2 regions of the Pseudoalteromonas sp. Z9A5 genome follow, and region 2 is predicted to be linked to the other one. Evidence: predicted binding sites of a transcription regulator. Region 2 holds the regulator's gene; the other holds the start of a gene.
What was found. The regulator ArgR, encoded in region 2, controls arginine synthesis, uptake and breakdown. The targets are predictions, from matches to a motif close to ANTGAATANNTATTCANT.
Positions count from the first base shown of each region.

Region 1: a site for ArgR is predicted at 8,539-8,556, ahead of GQR56_RS17680 (arginase family protein). Genes of this name have one in related genera too.

Region 1 is NZ_WTLC01000042.1:16,633-27,298, reverse strand. Features, by position in the region: gene GQR56_RS17720 (DsbA family oxidoreductase) at 1-18, opposite strand, end outside; gene GQR56_RS17715 (Xaa-Pro peptidase family protein) at 304-1,524, opposite strand; gene GQR56_RS17710 (flavin reductase) at 1,628-2,236, opposite strand; gene GQR56_RS17705 (SDR family oxidoreductase) at 2,246-2,980, opposite strand; gene GQR56_RS17700 (DUF393 domain-containing protein) at 2,977-3,375, opposite strand; gene ppc (phosphoenolpyruvate carboxylase) at 3,496-6,141, shown strand; gene cdd (cytidine deaminase) at 6,276-7,202, shown strand; gene udp (uridine phosphorylase) at 7,389-8,144, opposite strand; gene GQR56_RS17680 (arginase family protein) at 8,599-9,708, shown strand; gene GQR56_RS17675 (transporter substrate-binding domain-containing protein) at 9,846-10,535, shown strand.
Region 2 is NZ_WTLC01000001.1:147,625-158,290, forward strand. Features, by position in the region: gene GQR56_RS00680 (Fe(3+) ABC transporter substrate-binding protein) at 176-1,180, shown strand; gene GQR56_RS00685 (iron ABC transporter permease) at 1,180-2,811, shown strand; gene GQR56_RS00690 (ABC transporter ATP-binding protein) at 2,812-3,861, shown strand; gene GQR56_RS00695 (Dyp-type peroxidase) at 3,910-4,809, shown strand; gene argR (transcriptional regulator ArgR) at 4,826-5,293, opposite strand; gene mdh (malate dehydrogenase) at 5,520-6,452, shown strand; gene ispB (octaprenyl diphosphate synthase) at 6,538-7,509, opposite strand; gene rplU (50S ribosomal protein L21) at 7,932-8,243, shown strand; gene rpmA (50S ribosomal protein L27) at 8,260-8,517, shown strand; gene cgtA (Obg family GTPase CgtA) at 8,671-9,822, shown strand; gene folA (type 3 dihydrofolate reductase) at 9,895-10,386, shown strand; gene GQR56_RS00735 (DUF3718 domain-containing protein) at 10,465-10,666, shown strand, end outside.

The DNA.
Region 1 (10,666 bases), on a different contig from region 2:
AATTTTAAAGTTTTTCATATTTATCCTTTTGAGGATTGCTTATAACTAAGTATAAAAAAGGATATTGGGATTAATTTAGCTTTATCAATCCTAAATACCAACGTGCAGTAACACTTTATCATTTTGAGTGGCCAAACCAGATGCTAGCTGCGTTAAAAATCTCTCATTTGGAACAACTAAATAACGAAATTTTTGCCTTACTATCGACAAGGTTTTCCTTCCTCAAAATAGATCACTTAGTTAAGCACGTTGGTATAAACTAAAAAGAGCAGCTATACAGCTGCTCTTTTGAAGGTATTCAGTTTAAGCGTTAAGCCCAAATGGGTCGTCAATACTGTAACTTGGCTCTGTAAACCAATGAGGGCCGGTGTCGGTCATGTAAAAATGATCCTCTAGGCGCACGCCAAATTCATCGGGTATAACTAACATTGGCTCGTTACTAAAGCACATGCCTGTGGCAAGTGGGGTTTTATCACCGCCAACTAGGTATGGCCATTCATGAATGTCTAGCCCAATGCCGTGACCAGTTCGATGCGGGCAACCTGGCGTTTGGTACTGCGGTCCTAGCCCTTGCGCCGCTAAATAGTTACGTGCGCCAGCATCTACGTCTTCGCAGGTGGCACCGATTTTAGCTACGTTAAATGCCGCCATTTGCGCTGCTTTTTCATGATCCCAAAACATTCGTTGGCGTATGGTTGGTTCGCCAAATACATAGGTACGGGTTATGTCTGATAGGTAATCGTGTACTTTACAGCCGGTATCTATTAATACCATATCGCCTTTTTTAAGTACTTGGGCGTCTTTAACACCGTGCGGAAAAGACGTTGCAACACCAAACAATACAATACAAAAATAGTTACCTGGTGCGCCTACCTTTTGGTGTGCTTGTTTAATAAAGGCTTCTACTTCGGTGGTCGTTATTCCCTCGTAAAGCATGCTTGCTGTGGCTTGATGTACGGCTAAGGTCATATCCATTGCGCGCTGCATTAAGCTAAGCTCGTGAACAGATTTATGCATGCGGCAATGCGCCGTTACAGGCTGTGCATTGATGAGTGTTAAACCCGTTTGCGCTTTATTAATGCCGTCGAATATAAAAAATTGCGCGCTTTCATCAATGCCAATAGTTGCGTTTTCATTAATGTTTAGTTTTTTTAGTACTTCAACAAAAAGTGCATAAGGGTTTTCGTGCTCTTGCCACCCGTGAATAGGACCATCTATAACTTTAAACCCGTTTAAAGAGCCAATTTCGAAATAAGGCGCAATGTATTGTACTTCACCAAGGGCGGGTAATATTGCGCCAACCATGCGCTCGCTCGCGTACCATTTCATACCTGTAAAGTAGGTTAGGTTGGTGCCAGCGTTTAAATAAATTGCATCAATATTGTTTGCTAACATATAAGCTTGCGCCTTTGCTATGCGCTCTAAATGTTCGTCAGCAGCAATAGGGGTCAGCGTTAGCGTCATATTACTTAAGCTTGCCAACGCTTGTTCGCTTGATTGTGTACCTATACCTATAGTGGTCATGTTTTTCTCCTTGGATTTTTAGCTAGTGTGATTAATACCAAGGTAAAATTCAATGTTATGCGATAAAAGGATGCAATTACTTGCAGCTTTAAACACATAACATTCACTTTTTAGCATAAGGTAAGCGAGTTAGTTTGTTACTTGTGTGATAGCTATCAAGCCCGGTTACTGCGACTGTTTCTATTGCTTGTAAATCTAGGAAACCATCGCTTTGCAGTGCTTCTTTATCAACAAAAACATCCATAATTTCGCCAATAACGAGCTCAGTCCCATTGATGGCTAAATGCTGGTTTTCTACAAATTTAACCGAGTACTTTAAGCGGCTTTCTTTTACAAAAGGCGCTGCAAAGTCGTTTAAGTATTCAGGTGTTAAGCCTGTAGCATCAAACTCAGACTCTTCTTTATCGTAACGAGCTGAGGTTTGATGAGCTTGCTTGTAAATCGACTTATTAACTTGGTTAATAGTGTAGGTGCCCGTTTGTAAAATATTTTCAAACGTATGACGCGGCACCCTATGAGGGCGTATTATCATTGCAACTAACGGTGGGTTAGCCCCAAGATGAATAACAGAGCTTACAATCGATAAGTTGGTATTGCCGAGTAAATCTTGCGTGCCAATTAAATTAGCGCTTTTAAAACCCGAAAGCGAGTTGATTAAGTGTGTACGGGTATGTTTTTCAAGTGCGTCTATACGCGCTTTAGTAAAATGCATTAAAAATCCTTACCACGGTATGGTTGAGCCTTGCCAATCTAAGTAAGCAGGTTCACCGTTTAGTTTTAAATCAGGGTTATTGTTTGTTAATTCAAAAAGTTGACCAGCTACAAATTCAGGTGTAAATAATTTACCTTCAGGTACATTTTTTTGAAAGGGCTTTGAAAGTGCTGTATCGGTAGTGCCAGGATGAAACAAAATGAGTTTGGTATTTTTAGCACGACGAGCAAGCTCTATAGCCGCCGTTTTAAATAGCATGTTAAGCGCCGCTTTAGATGCGCGGTAAGTATACCAACCACCTAATTTGTTGTCGTTTATGCTGCCTACGCGCGCACTTAATGCTGTAATAGTACACTGCGTTTTGTGGGTTAATAGCGGCAATACGCTCTGTAAACACAATAATGGCGTGAGTGTATTAGCATTTAGTAACTCGTTAAAATAATCAGCGTTTAAATCTTCTAACTTCTTTTCGGGCATGTGCTGAGTATTATGCAATTTACCGTTAAACATAATAACTTGATGTAAATCAGCTTGCTGTTGCTTAAGACTAGATGTGAGCTGAGCCAAGCTATTTGCTGAGTAGTCGGTGTTAAAGTGCTCAGTGTTAGGTGTGTTATTTATTGCAGGTTCATCTGTTTTTGAGCTAACACAGATAATTTTAAAATTGGCTGCATGATTATTCAAATGTTTAACATAGGCTTTTGCAATAGTGCTACTAGCGCCAAATAAAACAATGGTTTTCATTTTCTACCCTTAGTTTTTAAACTGCATTGCCCATTAGAACACGTTGTGTTCGGCATTAAAATTTTGCTAAAAGAGTGTCTATATTTAGCAAATAGCAAGTATCCGCAGTCAGCGAAAAAGCTAATTATTGGCAAGCGAAAAATTTTCAACCAGCCGTGTTTACCTACTACTTTCCATGCTTCGTAAGTTACATCTAGCCCGTAAATCATTTCACCTGATTGCTTTTGAGCTTGCAGGTAAGTCATCGCTTGGTCTTTATCAATATACGAATATCGCTCACTAAAATCGCTAGCGTTAAGATCTTCAAGCGTAATTAAGTTTTTGGTATCAGCGTGTTTTAGTTGGTTCATTTCGGTACTGCATAGTGGGCAATTGCCATCGTAAAAAATGATCATATAATTGCTTTGTGATTATTTTATATATGCTTTTTTACGGACAAGGTTTGCAAATCGATCTATTAAATTTGTTCTCATAATGATATTAATAGTGTCCTACGAAAAAATGGAGATTGATAAATGAGTGAACAATACGCCGCCTTGCGAGGTAATGTAAATTTACTAGGGCAACTACTAGGACAAACAATTAAAGATGCCCAAGGTCAAGCGATTTTAGATAAAGTGGAAGAAATTCGTGCTTTATCAAAATCATCTCGCAGTGGTAACGAAGACGACAGACAAGCGCTAATAGAAGTATTACATGCGCTTAGTGATGAAGAGCTTTTACCGGTTGCCCGTTCATTTAATCATTTTTTAAACCTTGCTAATGTAGCAGAGCAATTTCATACCGTTTCGCGTTTTAATGACGTTGGCCTTGGTCAACAAAATCCTCTCACTCAAACATTAAAAACGTTAGCTTCAAAAGCAGAACAAGGCCAGTTAGACAGTAATCATTTGGCCGAAACACTCTCAAAACTCCACATAAATTTAGTATTAACCGCTCACCCAACCGAGGTGACGCGCCGTACTATTATTAATAAACACGTTGAACTAAGTGATTGCTTAGCCTCATTAGAGCGAAAAGATAACTTGCCGTTAGAGCGGGATACTATTTTAAATCGTATTGAACAGCTTATTAGTCAGGCTTGGCATACCGATGATATTCGTCGCTCTCGCCCAACGCCAGTTGATGAAGCTAAATGGGGTTACGCAGTAATTGAAAACAGCCTGTGGCATGCGGTACCGCGTTTTTTACGTGAATTTTCAGCCAATGTTAAAGACCAGTTAAGCTTAGAGTTACCAATAGATTACAGCCCGATTGAGTTTACATCTTGGATGGGTGGGGACCGTGATGGTAATCCGTTTGTAACATCGCAGGTTACAACAGAGGTGCTTGATCATGGTCGTTGGATGGCACTTAATTTATACATTCAAGACTTAAAAACGTTGTGCGCTGAATTATCTATGTCAGATGCCAGTGATGAGCTTATTGAGCTTGCAGGGCAAGAGTTTGAACCATACAGAGCAGTAATCAAAAAGCTTAAAAATCAGGTTGCTGAAACAGTGGCTCATCTTGGCGCTAAAATTAAAAATAAGCGCAGCGATTCACAGGACTTAATTACTAATATTAATCAGCTTAAACATCCGGTTGAGGTGTGCTACCGCTCGTTATTAAAGTGTAATATGAAAGTAGTTGCAGATGGCTTATTACTTGATTTACTGCACCGTATTAATAGCTTTGGTTTGCGTTTAGCTAAACTTGATGTGCGCCAGGATTCGTCTCGCCACGGCGATGTGTTTTCAGAACTGACTCGTTACTTAGGTTTAGGCGACTACAACCAATGGCAAGAGCAAGACAAACAAGCATTTTTACTTGCAGAGCTTAACTCGCGCAGACCGCTTATTCCAAAACATTGGCAACCAAGCCCAGATGTACAAGAAGTACTTGATACCTTTGATGTAATTGCCAAGCAAGACGAAGCAACATTTGGTTTGTATATTATTTCGATGGCGCGAACAGCTTCAGACATCTTAGCAGTACAACTATTGCTAAAAGAAAGCGGCTGTAGTTTTGATTTACCCGTAGCGCCGTTGTTTGAAACGCTTGACGATTTAAACGCAGGGAGTGATGTAATTACCACGCTGCTTGATAATGTTTGGTATCGCGGGCACATTAAAAATACCCAAAACGTAATGATTGGTTACTCGGATTCAGCTAAAGATGCCGGCATGATGGCAGCAGGTTGGGCGCAGTACGAAGCAATGGATAAACTAGTACAGCTTGCTGATGCACGCGGTATTGAGCTTGTTTTATTCCACGGACGTGGTGGTACAGTAGGGCGTGGCGGTGCACCCGCTGCACAAGCGCTGCATTCACAACCACCAGGCTCATTAAAAGGTGGTTTGCGTGTAACCGAGCAAGGCGAGATGATTCGCTTTAAATTTGGTTTACCCGATGTAGCACTGCAAAGCTTAAATATTTATGCAGGCGCAGTACTGCAAAGTAACTTATTACCGCCGCCGGAGCCAAAACCAGAATGGCGCGAAGTAATGAAGCTAATAAGTGAGGAGTCGTGTGAGCATTACCGTAATGTAGTTCGCCATGATGAAAACTTTGTACCTTACTTTAGAATGGCAACACCTGAGCTTGAACTGTCTAAGTTGCCGCTTGGCTCTCGCCCTGCAAAACGTAATCCTAATGGTGGCGTTGAAAGTTTACGTGCTATTCCATGGATTTTTGCTTGGAGCCAAAACCGTTTAATGCTTCCAGCATGGTTAGGTGCGTTAACAGGCTTAAAAGCTGCGCTTAATAAGTACGGTGCAGAAACCCTAAACGAAATGAGCTTACAATGGCCGTTCTTTAGATCGCGCTTAGAAATGCTAGAAATGGTATTTAGTAAAGCCGATTGCTGGTTGAGTGAGCATTACGACAATGCGCTAGTGGAAGATATGTACAAACCACTGGGTGTAACACTTCGTAAAGAGCTTCAAGAAGCCATTAGCTTAGTGCAATCACTTAGCCCGCAAAAAAGCCTCTTAGCCGAACAGCCTTGGATTAAAGAGTCGATTAGTTTACGTAACCCGTACACCGATCCACTTAATTTATTACAAGTTGAGCTTTTACGCCGTGCTCGCTCAGAGGAAAAACGCAACGAAGGTGACATTGATAATGCATTAATGATCACAATGACAGGTATTGCAGCAGGCATGCGTAATACCGGCTAACATGTTATTTTATTAGGTATACCAGTTAAAATTAAAGGGAGCACGCGATGTGCTCCCTTTTTTGCGTTTAATAACCTAGCAATTAGCGGCTTAACCTTTTAAACTACTTAGCCATTGAATAATGAAAAAATGTTATGGCTTCAGCAACTTTTACTGTACAGCAAGATACAGCACTTACAAATTCGCACATCACATTAAACGTAGCGCAAACAGCGTCATTACGTAGTCAATTAAAATCACAATGTGGCATATTAAATTCTAATAATATTAAACAGTTATGCACGCAGCTTAATGTATCTGATGATGCATTATTACAAGGTTTAGTGCCTTTAGCTTCTGAGTTTGCTGTTGCACCGGTATCGCATTTTCATGTGGGTGCAATTGTTAAAGCGCTTGATGAAAAAGGCGAGGTAAACTTTTACTTTGGTGCAAATGTAGAATTTAACCAGCAAGCGTTGAGTTTAGTCGTTCATGCAGAGCAATCGGCAATAAATAACGCATGGTTAAACGGCGCTAAAAAAATAGTTAAAATAGCGATTAGCGATGCACCGTGTGGGTATTGCCGCCAGTTTATGAACGAACTAGCCGATGCAAAAGAGTTTGATATTTTACTTCCTGGTCAGCAATTTAAACTCGCTGAGCTACTGCCGCATTCATTTGGTCCTACCGATTTAGGTAACGAATTTAGCTTATTTAACCCAAAACCACAGCAAGCTAAATTTAGTGTTGATGATGTTGATGAAGCACTTGCGCGTTTTGCTCTTAATGCTTATGCGCCTTACAGCCAAAACTTTAGCGCCGTAAAAATAAGTACATTTGGTGATGGTGATTTTTACGGAAGTTACGCCGAAAATGCAGCTTACAGCCCAAGTTTATCGCCGTTACAAAGTGCACTAAGTCAGTTCTTTTTAGCTGGGCTTAGCTTTAACGAAAGCACGGTGAAGGGAATAACATTGTTAGAAACTGCAGGTCGAGAAAATCAGTCGCAAGTAGCAAAAGCTGTGCTTGCCAGTTTTACGCATTTACCAGCACTTAAAGTAATTAGCGCACCACTTAAATAGTGGCTCGCATACAATAAAGCACAGCCAGAGCTGTGCTTTATTAAAACGTGCCATTTTATCGCATTAAATAACTCACTAACTGCGTTAAAAATTATTCATATAAGACAACTATACTTCATAATTTTTGCCTTGTTACTGAGCCATTTTCTTATCGTTATAATAGCCTACTAATTAATATAACCTATATTAATCAAGTAATACTTTAGCTGCTTCTAATACGACTGCTACAGATTTACGTTCAATTTCACCGTGGTCAACATTTGGTATTTCTTGGCGAGTACGGTTAACAAGTACGCCTGCTACACATGCAGCTTGTAAACCAAGGGCTGCACACATAGTAAATAATGTTGCTGATTCCATTTCGTAGTTCATCACGCCCAGTTTTTGCCACTCTTCGCAGCTACCTTGTAGTGATTTAGGAACGTAACCAGAATGCGTATCGTAACGCTCTTGCCCTGGGTAGAATGTGTCGCTTGATGCAGTAATACCAATATGGAAATCGATATTTAAGTTTTTACATGCTTGTACCATAGCTTGTGTTGCATAAAAGTCAGACACAGCAGGGTAGCTAAGCGGTGCAAAATGTTGGCTAGCACCGTCTAAACGTACAGACGCTTGGCTAATTAAAATTTCGCCTTCGTTGATATGTGGCTGAATTGCACCTGTTGTACCAATACGTAAAAATTTACGCACGCCAAGTTGTGCTAATTCTTCTACTGCAATCGACGTAGATGGACCACCAATACCCGTAGAACAAACAACCACAGAATGGCCGTTTAGTTGACCTAAGTAAACATGAAACTCACGAGTTTGAGCAAGGCAGGTTGGATTGTCTAGGAATTGTGAAATGCGTGCAGCACGATCTGGGTCACCTGGTACAATCGCAAGTTTTGCACCTTTAAGATCGTCAATACATAGTCCTAAGTGAAATACCTTTTCCATAGCTAAGCCTTATTATAATAAATTGTGTCAATCTAGCATCATTGCTAGAAACGTTTACTAAGTACAGGACGATTGTCCGTTTTACCTTAACTCCTCCAATTAAGACTTAATAATGTTATGTGCCAATTTGATTTATTCATCAACTATGAATATTCAACCAAGTACTTATATACCCAGCACAAACGCACTGTTGACTTGTTCAAGTAGACATAATAAGTATCACTCAAGCGCGTAACTACAATTAAATAGTTGATTGCCTAATGCTATTAATTTCAATTAAATTCAACCACTTACATCGAACTTGGTTGCTTCAGAGCTAAAGTGTTTATTTACTTTAGGCACTGATTTATTTAGCAAAGTAAATTTTATTTGAAGTTTAGGCATTTTTAGTAATTTTGCATAACTAATCAAAATTAATTAGCTACGTACAGAATAAAAAACGAAAGGGTTTATTATGAGCACACAATTTGAAGCATTTAAAAACAAAGTTGAGCACTGTTTGTGCGCACCAGGTGATGGCGTATACACAGTAAACACTGCAAAAGAGCGCAAAGCCGCACTGCGTAATAAACTTTATGGGCAAACTGAAAACGTTGATAACTTATGGCGAGAGTCTTTAAATGAATTACCAAATTCGCCACATAAAGCGGTAATGCTAGGTATTAGCTCTGATTGTGGCGGTGGTATTTTACGCGGCGCAAATTGGGGGCCATTGTTTGTGCGCTCAGCATTAATTGATCAGCAACCGCAGTGCCATTCGTTTGATTTAGGTGATGTACGTGTAATTCCGCATTTACTTCATGATAAATACCTAAATGATGCAACCATTTCTAATTGCCAAAAAGCCCTATACGGGAGCGAAGATAACGACTATTACGTAAGTCCGTTATCAATCACTGAGGATGTATGCGACAGTTTTTACGCAACATTTAAAGATAAAGGGATATTTGGCATTGGTGGCGATCACTCAATAAGTTACCCACTTACTAAAGCGTACTTAAAAGCAAAACGTGAGCAGGGCAAACGCACCGCTATTATTCACTTTGATGCCCATACCGATTTACTTGTTGAGCGCTTGGGCATTGATTTATGTTTTGGCTCTTGGTGTACACATATTTTAGAATTTTTACCGGCACCACATCATTTAATTCAATTTGGTATACGCTCAAGTGGTAAGCCTAAAGCGCACTGGGAAAGTACCTTTGGCGTTAAGCAACATTGGGCTGCTGATATTATTGAGCGTGGCGCAGCAGCGGTTGCTGCCGATGCTATTGCGCAATTAAAGGCTGATAACGTAGATGAAGTATACGTAAGCTTTGATATTGATGCGCTTGATGCAGAGTTTGCATCTGCCACCGGTACGCCAGAGCATAACGGTTTAACACCACAGCATGCGCTTGATATTTTATCAGCCATTGCAGATGAGTTCCCGATTACGGGTGCGGATATGATGGAAATAGCGCCATTTACCGACAGCTCTTTAGTTGGTCAGTCAAGCTCTGAAACAACACTTAGAGAAGGGGCAAAAATTTCAGCCTTTTTGATTAATGCAATGAACAAGTAATAATCTTAATTTAGCTAATTAAGTAATCTAGTCCTATCTACGTATATGGCTAGATTTATATTGCAAGAACTGGCAGTTAACCTGCTCTAAGCTATATTTAGCGTATACCTAGTATAAGCATTTAAAGGTTTCGTTGAATGAAGGTTTTATTATTTTTTTTATGCATCTTAAATATTAGTGTTAGTGCAACAGAAATAACATTGGTGACTGAAGTTTTCCCTGATTTACAGTATATAAATAAAGATAATCAACTAGTCGGTAGCTCAATCGACAAAGTAAATAAAGCACTTGATGGCTCAGGTATTGATTACACTATTTTAGTTCATAATTGGACCGTGTCTTATAATGCTGTACTACGTGACAAGTACACCTGTATTTTTTCTATGGTTAGACTGCCAAACAGAGAAAAAAAGTTTACCTGGATAGCTGAACTCGAACCTTTTGACTCTGCTATTTATGCCCTAAAATCTCGCAGTATAAAACTAAATACTTTAAACGATGCTAAACGCTATAAAACAGCCGTACTTAGAGAAAACTTTAGCCATCACTATTTAGTTGAGCGAGGGTTTAGTGAGTCCCAGCATTTATTACTAATCGACAACTTAGATAAAATAGATAAATTAGTGAGTACAAGGCACGATATTTTAGATTTTATAGTATTAAGTAAAAAGCAATTTGCTCATAGAGCTAAAACTGAACCAAAGTTAAAGTTACTTGAACCCGTACTGAGCTTAAACACCGCACAATCTCCTTTGTACTTTGCGTGCAATATTAATATGGATCCTTCCTTAGTAACTCAATTAAAAGCCGCCTTTAGTAAAATTTAAAGAGTGAAATTTATAGTTTTACAAGCTTAACTAATTGAAATTTAGTGGTTAAAATATATATTGTAAATTTAAATTGCTGCGTTTAAAAAAGCGATTATAATCAGCTGCTTTTGTTTCAAAAGCACTAACTT
Region 2 (10,666 bases):
TTTTATGCTGGTTTTTTGTATAGCTTTTTACTCATTAGCTGCCATATCCGTGAGAGATCTCTTACACGGCATTTCCTTTTTGGACGCTTTTATCTGTTTACAATTATTTAAAGTGTGCACTTTATTGCTGATCACGATAGAATTATTTGATAATAGTTATTATTTAGGTGAAGTAATGAAAAAAACACTCGCTACCGTATTAGGGTTAGTTGTATCGGTACCTGCCTTTGCAAATGATGTCGTTAATATTTACTCTTTTCGTCAACCGTATTTAATACAGCCAATTTTAGACGATTTTACAAAACAAACAGGTATTAAAACCAATGTTGTTTTTGCTAATAAAGGACTAATTGAGCGTGTTAAACGCGAAGGAAAACACAGTAAAGCCGATTTGGTTTTAACCTCTAATTTTAGTGCGCTTATTCAGTTAGAAGACCTAAATTTAACGCAAACTATAAAGAGTGATAGCGTAAATGAAAATGTTCCTGCTGCTTTTCGTGATGGGGATGGGCAGTGGATTGCGCTAACAAAACGTGTACGAAATGTTTATTCATCAAAAGAACGTGTAGGAAAATTACCAGAGCTTACCTATGAAGATTTAGCTGATCCTAAATACAAAGGGCAAATTTGCACTCGCTCAGGTAAGCATCCGTATAACTTAGGGCTTGTTGCATCAATGATTGCCCATCACGGTGAAGCTGAGACTAAAACGTGGCTTGAAGGTGTTAAAAGTAACTTAGCGCGTAAACCTCAAGGTAATGACCGTGCTCAGGTAAAGGCTGTTAAAGAGGGATTATGTAACTTAGCGTTAGGTAATAGTTATTACCTTGGCAAAATGTTGCAAGATGACGAACAAAAATCATGGGCTGAAGCGGTAAATATTAATTTTCCTAATCAAACAAATCGTGGTTCGCATATAAATGTTTCTGGCGCTGTTATTACAAAGTATGCAAAAAACGCCGAAAATGCCTTGAAACTCATAGAGTATATGACCGACAATAAAGCACAAAACATGTATGCCTCGCTTAATATGGAGTATCCGGTTAAGGCTGGTGTTGAATTATCAAGTTTGGTTACGTCTTGGGGAAGCTTTAAGGAAGACAGCTTACCACTGGATGAGATCAGTAAATATCGTCCGTTGGCACTTAAGCTGATTGATGAGGTGAAGTTCGATCTTTAATGACTTATAAATTTAAGCTGTCTAAATGGCAGCTCTTTGCGTGGTCGACAGGTTTATTATTGTCGGCTCCGTTGTTTTTTCTTCTTTTTGAATCTTTACAAGGCGACTCAGAGGTGTTTACTCACCTTTGGAATACTGTGCTTTGGGATTATATAACAAATACTGTACTGCTTATTTTAGGCGTGGGTTTACTCAGTTGTGCAATTGCATTGCCGCTTGGTTGGCTTACTGCGTATTGTAGCTTCCCAGGTAAAAAACAGTTTGAATGGGCACTTATGCTGCCCCTTGCTATGCCCACCTATATTATTGCCTATGTATATACCGATTTACTCGATTACGCGGGACCCATACAAATAGCACTTAGAGACTGGTTTGGCTGGCAGTCTCCTAACGATTACTGGTTTTTTGATATACGCACATTACCGGGGGCGATGGTGATGATTGCCTTAGTGCTTTATCCTTATTTGTATTTGATTTTTAAAACCGCATTACGAGAACAATCCTTTAAGTTAGTACAAGCAAGCCAATTGATGGGGCTTACACCTAGACAAAGTTTTTTTAGAGTGAGCTTAGTGCTCTCTCGTGGGGCAATTGTAGCGGCTTTAGCGCTAATTAGTATGGAAACGATGGCTGACTTTGCAACGGTAAGCTACTTTGCAGTGAGTACATTAACTACGGCTGTATACGACACGTGGTTTGGGTATTATTCACTAACAGCTGCCGCAAAAATATCAGGCGTTATGCTGCTACTATTATTTTTAGCATTAATGGCAGAGCGTTTTAGTCGTCGCGAGCAAGCGGTATTTGAGCGCCAATCAAGCGTTAATAGTGAATCCCTTTATATATTAAAAGGTAAGTCGGCTTGGCTAGCAACTGCTTTTTGTAGTGTTATTTTGTTTCTTGCTTTTGTGTTGCCCGTGGCAATTCTTTTAGGTTATGCAATTACTTATTTTGACAAAGCATGGAATGTTGAATTTTTTAGCTATGCTTGGCAAAGCTTAAAAGTAGCTGGCATTGTTAGCTTAGTCACAATTTTTTTAAGTATATTGGTTGTGTTTTATCAGCGGGTATCTAAAAGTACTTATCCACTTATACCTGGGCGCTTAGCAAGCACCGGTTATGCGCTTCCTGGTACGGTGCTTGCCATTGCAGTATTACTACCGTTCACATTATTAGAGAACTCTATTAACGTTGCACTAGAGCCTTATAATCTTGATATAGGTTTGTTACTTACGGGCAGTATTATCACTATTATTATTGCTTACGTTGTGCGTTTTTATGCGATTGCACATGGTGCAATCGAATCGAGTTTTTTACGTATTAGCCCATCACTTGATATGGCAAGCCAGTCAATGGGTAAAAGCCAAGGGCAAACGCTTCGCTTAGTGCATTTACCTTTATTACGCCGAGGGTTGCTTACAGCAGCATTGCTTGTATTTATTGAGTGTATGAAAGAGCTACCAGCAGCATTATTACTCAGGCCCTTTGGGTTTGAGAGTTTAGCTACGCATGTATTTCAATATGTAAGTGATGAGCAGTTAGAGCTTGCTTCTGTATCAGCCTTGTTTATCGTTGTTGTTGGGTTTATTCCTTTGTATTTTATTAATCGTTCTATGGAGCAACGTAGCTAAATGAGTAGTTTAATTTTGCAAGGCGTAAGCTATCACTATAATGGCACGCAGGTGCTTCATGGTTTAGATTTAACGGTTGGTAAAGATGAAATTGTGTGTTTACTCGGAGCCAGTGGCTGCGGAAAAACCACGACACTTAAAGCAATCGCTGGTTTAATTGAAGCTAAGCAGGGCAGTGTATTTATAGATGCAAAGCTGGTGAGCGATGGACAAACATTTGTATCGCCAGAGCACCGTAATATAGGAATGATGTTTCAAGATTATGCATTATTTCCTCATTTAACTGTTGCTAATAATATTGCATTTGGGCTAAGTAAAATGAATAAAGCTCAAAAACAGCAACGCGTTGATGAAATGCTTAAACTCGTGCACTTAATTGGTTGTGCCGATAGGTTCCCGCATCAACTTTCTGGTGGTCAACAACAACGTGTTGCGATTGCTCGCGCACTTGCTTACAAACCAAGTTTACTATTACTCGATGAACCTTTTTCAAATGTAGATACGCAAGTACGCTTTGAATTAATTGCTGATATTCGTCGAATTATTAAAACCCAACAAGTATCGGCTGTGTTTGTTACGCATTCAAAAGAGGAGGCATTTGCTTTTTCAGATACGCTTGCCATTATGCATCGGGGTAAAATTGCGCAACAAGGGTCGCCAGAGCAGCTTTTTACATCACCAAGTTCAAAGGAGGTTGCAGAGTTTCTGGGTCAGGGCATATACTTAAGCGCAAATGCATTAACAGCAACTGAATATAAAACGCCATTTGGTGTAGTCGAGTCTGATGTTTTACATAAGCACAAGGCAAGAGTTGGGCAAATATATGTTCGCCCTCATCAAATAGAGCTAATTAGCGACAACACAAGTGATAAACAAAGCGAGCGGGCAGAAATATTAAACAGTCGTTTTATTGGCTCTGCTTATGTTTACACTGTTGTGATTGCAGAACAAGAAATTGAAGTTGCTGCACAATATGGCCAGTCATTTGAGCAAAATGAACAGGTTATAATAAAAATAAAACCTCATACGGTGAATTTCTTCGAATTATAATTAACTTTAATTCGCCGTGTTTATTTGTTTATAAGCTAAGGAATAACAATGGCGCAAGCGCAATCAGGGATTTGTGCTGAAGCAAACTTACACGGTTTGCATTTATTTTTTAATGTATTTGATGGTCAAGATGAGTCTCTGCGCGCAAAACTAAAGCAAGTGAATGCGATTGAAGAAGAATTTAGCGATCAGTTTTCTGAATCAATGTTGTCTTGTATGGTTGCTATTGGTGCGCAGTATTGGCCGCATATTTTACCTGAATATATCCCGAGTGAATTACAAAGCTTTCCAAATATAAATCACAGCGATCACTCTATGAGTGTTCAGCCATGCGATTTATTTGTACAAATACGTTCTGATCGAGAAGACGTTAATCATTTATTTGCGTTGCAAATTTTAAAGCTATTTGCACCTGATGTAGAGTTGGTGGAGCAGATTCGTAACTTTCGTTTTTTGGATGGTCGAGACTTTAACGGTTTTATTTATGGTGGAGATACTGCGCTTGGAAGAAAAAAGCGTGCTACGGCATTAATAAATAAACCAGAGAGTTTTGAAGATCAAGGCAGCTATATCCATGTGCAGCGTTATAAACATGATTTAAGCGTATGGCAGCATTTGTCGTTGAGTGAACAAGAACAAATAATGGGTCGAACACGCCTTGATAATACACTGATTACACCAGCTTTAGAGACCTCTCATGCTGTACGTAACGAGTTAAAAGATGAAAACGGACAACCACTACTATTAAATCAAAGTATGCCTTACGGTGATGTTTACGAGCAGGGAATGTTATCTATAACATGCGCCTCTACAGGCACTGCATTTGAAAAGGTATTAAAAAGCCGTCTTGGGGAAGGAGAGTGCTACGACCATTGGCTTGATTTTACTCAAGCCGATATGGGCTCTGCTTTTTTTGCACCCTCAGTAGGATTTTTAAAGCAGCTTTAAGCTTTTACTTAATTTATTAAACGTTATCAAATAAAAGTCGTACACGCTCCAGTGTTACGTCTATTTCAGATATTTTTGCAGGAGCGATAAATATTGTATCGTCGCCTGCAATTGTACCTAATACACCATCTGCTTTGCCTAATGAATCAAGTAAACGTGCTATTAATTGTGCAGCGCCAGGGCTAGTACGAATAATGATCATCATTTCGTTATGCATAATATCAATAACTAATTGGCGTAACGGGCTCTTTGCTGTTGGTACACCCATTTCGGCAGGTAAACAGTAAACCATTTCTTGTTTTGCATTACGAGTACGTACAGCACCAAATTTACTTAGCATGCGCGATACTTTACTTTGGCTTATATTGTCAAAGCCTTGCTCTTTTAACGCGTCAACTATTTCGCCTTGAGAGCCAAAGTTTTCTTCTTTTAAAAGTGATTTAAATGCTTTTACCAGTGCTTCTTGTTTATCTTGTGGTTGCATAGCCTACATTCATTTTTTGTTATTTATGCTGTAAATTCTACACAATAATGAATAATTATGCAGTAGTTGTTTACTTAACTTGCCAGTTTGAGGTTATTAAATTAATAAGTTTACGACTATGGTCGAAAATATACTTAAAATAAGCAGGATAAATTTGTTTTTAGCTCTTAATTTCTTTATCTTATGTGCCACAAGTATTTCCTACCTCAAATTACGGAGAATTCCAATGAAAGTTACTGTATTAGGTGCTGCGGGCGGTATCGGTCAAGCGTTGTCTTTATTATTAAAAACAGGTTTACCAGCTGGTTCTGAATTATCACTTTATGATGTTGCACCAGTGGTTCCAGGTGTTGCGGTTGACCTTTCTCACATCCCAACAGATGTAAAAGTAGCTGGTTTTGGCGCTGATGAGTTAAATAAAGCGCTTGAAGGTTCTGATATCGTTCTTATCCCAGCGGGTATGCCACGTAAACCAGGTATGGATCGTGCTGATTTATTTAATGTAAATGCTGGCATCATCAAAACTTTAGCAGAAGGCATTGTTGCTAGCTGTCCTAAAGCGTTAGTGGGTATTATTACTAACCCAGTAAACGGCACTGTTCCAATTGTTGCTGAAGTATTTAAAAAAGCAGGTACTTACGACGCTAAACGCGTATTCGGTATTACTACTCTTGATGTGATTCGTTCAGAAGCATTTGTTGCTGAACTTAAAGGCGTTGACGTAGCGACTGTAAAAGTTCCTGTAATCGGTGGTCACTCTGGTACAACTATTCTTCCTTTACTTTCTCAAGTTGAAGGCGTTAGCTTTACTGATGAAGAAGTTGCTGCACTTACTCCACGTATCCAAAATGCGGGTACTGAAGTTGTAAATGCTAAAGCTGGTGGCGGTTCTGCTACATTATCAATGGGTGCTGCTGCTGCACGTTTTTGTATGTCTTTAGTTAAAGGCCTACAAGGTGAAGACGTTGTAGATTACGCTTACGTTGCTGTTGAAAATGGCGATGCAGAATACTTTGCACATCCAGTACGTTTAGGTAAAAACGGCGTAGAAGAAATTCTTTCTTACGGCGAGCTAAGCGCATTTGAAACTAAAGCAAAAAATGACATGCTTGAAACATTGAAAAAAGACATCAAAGAAGGTGTTGATTTCATGGCGTAATAGCCTAAATCAAGTATTAAAAAAGCCTGCATTTGCAGGCTTTTTTATTGTTCGGAGTTTATGCACATAATATAAAGTGTTAAAGCTAGTGGTCGCGATCAACCGCTATGCGAGCAAGGCTTATTAATGCCTGCTTATAATCAGACTCAGCTAAAAAGTCTAAACATGCAATTGCTTTATCTGCTTCAACTTCAGCTTTTTTCATTGTAAATTCAAGTGCATTAGTCTGTTTAAGCGCAGATAAAATATCATCTAAGTGATCCATGCCATTACTATGCTCAATAGCATCACGTATAAGCTGCGTTTGCTGCTCGTTACCATGTTGCATTGCATAAATAAGTGGAAGCGTTGGTTTGCCCTCAGCTAAATCATCACCAATGTTTTTACCTAACTGGTCGGCATCTGCATTGTAATCAAGTACATCATCGACCAATTGAAACGCAGTACCTAAATGCATACCGTATGCATTTAATGCGTTAAGAGTTGCTTGGTCTTGCTCTGTTATAATGGCAGCAAGCCCCGTTGCAGCTTCAAATAATTTAGCTGTTTTTGAGTAAATAACCTGCATATAACTTGCTTCAGTTGTATCAGGGTCATTACAATTCATAAGTTGCAGCACTTCACCTTCAGCAATAATGTTAGTTGCATCGGCTAGTACCTGCATAACTTGCATTTTACCAAGACCAACCATTAGCTGAAATGAGCGAGTGTAAATAAAGTCACCAACTAACACACTTGCCGCGTTACCAAATTCAGCATTTGCTGTGGGGGTGCCTCGTCGCAAATTTGATTCATCTACAACATCGTCGTGTAGTAACGTTGCTGTATGAATAAATTCGACAATAGTTGCGAGCGTTATGTGATCTTTACCCTGATAGCCAAGCGCTTTAGCCGCTAGAATAGCCAGCATTGGGCGTACACGTTTACCACCACTGTTTACAATATATAAGCCTAGTTGGTTAACTAAGGCCACATCTGAGCGCATTTGCGCATGTATAAGTTGATTGACGTCATTCATATCGCTTTTGATTAACGCCTGGATAGCTTGTATATCCATTGATCTCCGAGCCAATTTTTATGTGTGAACGGCGCAGATTGTACAACAAAAAAAGGGCTAGCTCGATATTTTGTGACGATTCGTTGAAAAAACACCTTTAAAGTTCTTAATAGAGGCTTAATTAGCAAAGATACTTGATTAATAGATAATCAAAACCCAGTCGTTATTGAGTTTAATAATTGTACCGCAGCGCTCATATTTAAAAGCATTAATTTATTTCAGTTAACAGCTAAAAAGCCCTTGGCAAAAAGGCTAATTAATATAAAATAGGGGAAATAATGAATTGTCCTCAATGTAGCTACTTTTTATTCTTTTTAATTACAAAACAGGGTTGCTTGTTTTTTAGCATTAGCGTAGACTTCGCGCCCTATCGAAGAATATTTTAGTTGTGCCGATTTGAGGGCACACAGACGGAGTTAATTATGTACGCGGTTTTCCAAAGTGGTGGTAAACAGCATCGTGTGACTGAAGGTCAAACGATTCGTCTTGAAAAATTAGACGTTGAAACTGGTGCGGCAGTTGAATTTGATTCAGTGCTTTTAGTTGCTGATGGTGAGAAGATTGAGATCGGTGTACCGTTCGTAAACGGTGGCAAGATAACAGCTGAGGTTGTTTCACACGGTCGCGGTGAAAAAATTAAAATTGTTAAATTTAGACGCCGTAAAAACTCTCGTAATCAAATGGGCCATCGTCAATGGTTCACTGAAGTTAAAATCACTGGCATTAGCGCTTAATTAGAGGTACTTAGAAATGGCACATAAAAAAGCAGCTGGTAGTACTCGTAACGGTCGCGATTCAGAAAGCAAACGCCTAGGTGTTAAGCGTTTTGGTGGCGAATCAGTTCTAGCGGGTAGCATCATTGTACGTCAGCGTGGAACTCGTTTTCACCCGGGCACAAACGTAGGTATCGGTAAAGACCACACTATCTTCGCAAAAGCAGATGGTAAAGTTCAATTTGAACAGAAAGGTCCTTTAAACCGTAAATACGTAACTATCGTAACTGAGTAATCAGTAAGGTAGTTAAAAAACCCCGCCTTTGCGGGGTTTTTTGTTTTCAGTTCTTTTGCAATATATACCTAAGTATTTTTTCGTTGTGTGCTCTAAAGGCTACTTCGGTATATAATAGTTAAATTAACAAGCCAATCCCTAAAGTGAGTAATCATGAAGTTTGTAGATGAAGTAGAAATTCGCGCAGAAGCTGGTGACGGTGGCAGCGGCATCGTGTCTTTCCGTCGTGAAAAATATGTTCCAGATGGTGGACCTGATGGCGGTGACGGTGGAGACGGTGGTAGTGTTTATCTACAAGCTGATGAAAACTTAAATACCCTTATCGATTATCAATTTGAACGCTTTCACAGAGCTGAACGTGGTACAAATGGTCGTAGTCGTAACTGTACTGGCAGAAAGGCTGATGACTTATTTGTTATGGTACCGGTTGGTACACGTATCATGGATGTTGAAACACAAGAAGGGCTTGGCGATTTAACTCAACATGGTCAAAGAATTTTAGTTGCAAAGGGTGGTTTCCACGGCTTAGGGAATGCGCGTTTTAAATCAAGCACTAACCGAGCACCTCGTCAAAAAACGTTGGGTACACCAGGTGAAGTACGTAACCTTAAGCTTGAGCTACTTTTATTAGCTGATGTAGGCTTGCTAGGCTTGCCAAATGCGGGTAAATCTACATTTATACGTAGCGTATCTGCAGCTAGACCTAAAGTTGCAGACTACCCGTTTACTACGCTTATACCTAACCTAGGTGTAGTGCGTCCTGAAGCTAATAAATCATTCGTTATTGCCGATATTCCAGGCTTAATCGAAGGAGCTTCTGACGGTGCTGGCTTAGGAATACAATTCTTAAAGCATCTAGAGCGCTGTCGTGTGTTATTACACATAATCGATCTAATGCCAGCTGATGGTTCAAACCCTATTGATAATGCGTTTGCTATTATTAATGAGTTACATCAGTACAGCCCTAAATTAGCTGAGAAGCCGCGTTGGTTGGTATTTAATAAAATAGATTTATTACCGGAAGACGAAGCAAAAGCTCTATGTGAAAAAATTGCAGAAGAGCTAGGCGAAACTGAAAATATTTATAGCATCTCAGCTATTAATAAACTTAATACTCAGCCTTTAATTCACAACATTATGACGCTGCTAGATAGCATGCCGAAAGAGAAGTTTGCTGAAATTGAAGACGAAGAAGTTGAGTTTAAGTGGGACTCTTATCATAAAAAAGCCACTAAAGGCGACGATGATGATTGGGACGACTGGGATGAAAGTGATTACGACGTAGAAGTAGTCTACGAGCGTTAATTATAATTGATTATATAAAAGGAGCTTATGCTCCTTTTTCTTTGTTTGGTAATAAAGTATTAGGTATTTAGTGTGATAATTTCAATGATCGCCGCTATGGCAAATAACCGTGTAATTGGTCTAGATAATAAAATGCCTTGGCATTTACCTGCCGATCTTCAGCATTTTAAAAAAGTGACTACGGGTAAACCTGTAATCATGGGGCGTAAGACATTTGAGTCTATTGGTCGTCCTTTACCAGGTCGACGTAATATTATTATTACTCGAAATAGCGAATATCAAGCTGTAGGTATTGAGGCTGTAATAACGCCGGAGGCTGCATTAGAGCTGGTTTGTGATGTTGAAGAAGTTATGATAATTGGTGGTGGAAATATCTATCAGCAATTTTTAGAACGCACAGATCGTTTATATTTAACCTTTATTGATTTAGACGTTAAAGGTGACACTCAGTTTCCAGATTATCAAAAAGTAGCTAATTGGGAAGTGAAAAGTGAAGAAAGTAAACAGCCTGATGATAAAAATAAACATAGTTATAAATTCGTAACTTTATATAAAAACCGATAACATTATTGCGAAAACCTTAGTAGATTGGTACAATATTAACCAATCAATATAAGAATAAAGTACCAGGAAGGGTTTTCAATGTTTAAATTACCAAAGCTAGTTGTTATTGCTGCTATAACAGCCGGTTCATTTGTTTATACAGCACCTGCAAATGCAGATGATCAATTAGCTGTATCTATTTGTGAGTATATTGCAGCGGACGACAAAAACCGTTTACGCAGTAAACTTAAAAGTTCTCGTGTAAAAATTCGTAATATATACGATGCGGTCGAATGTAATG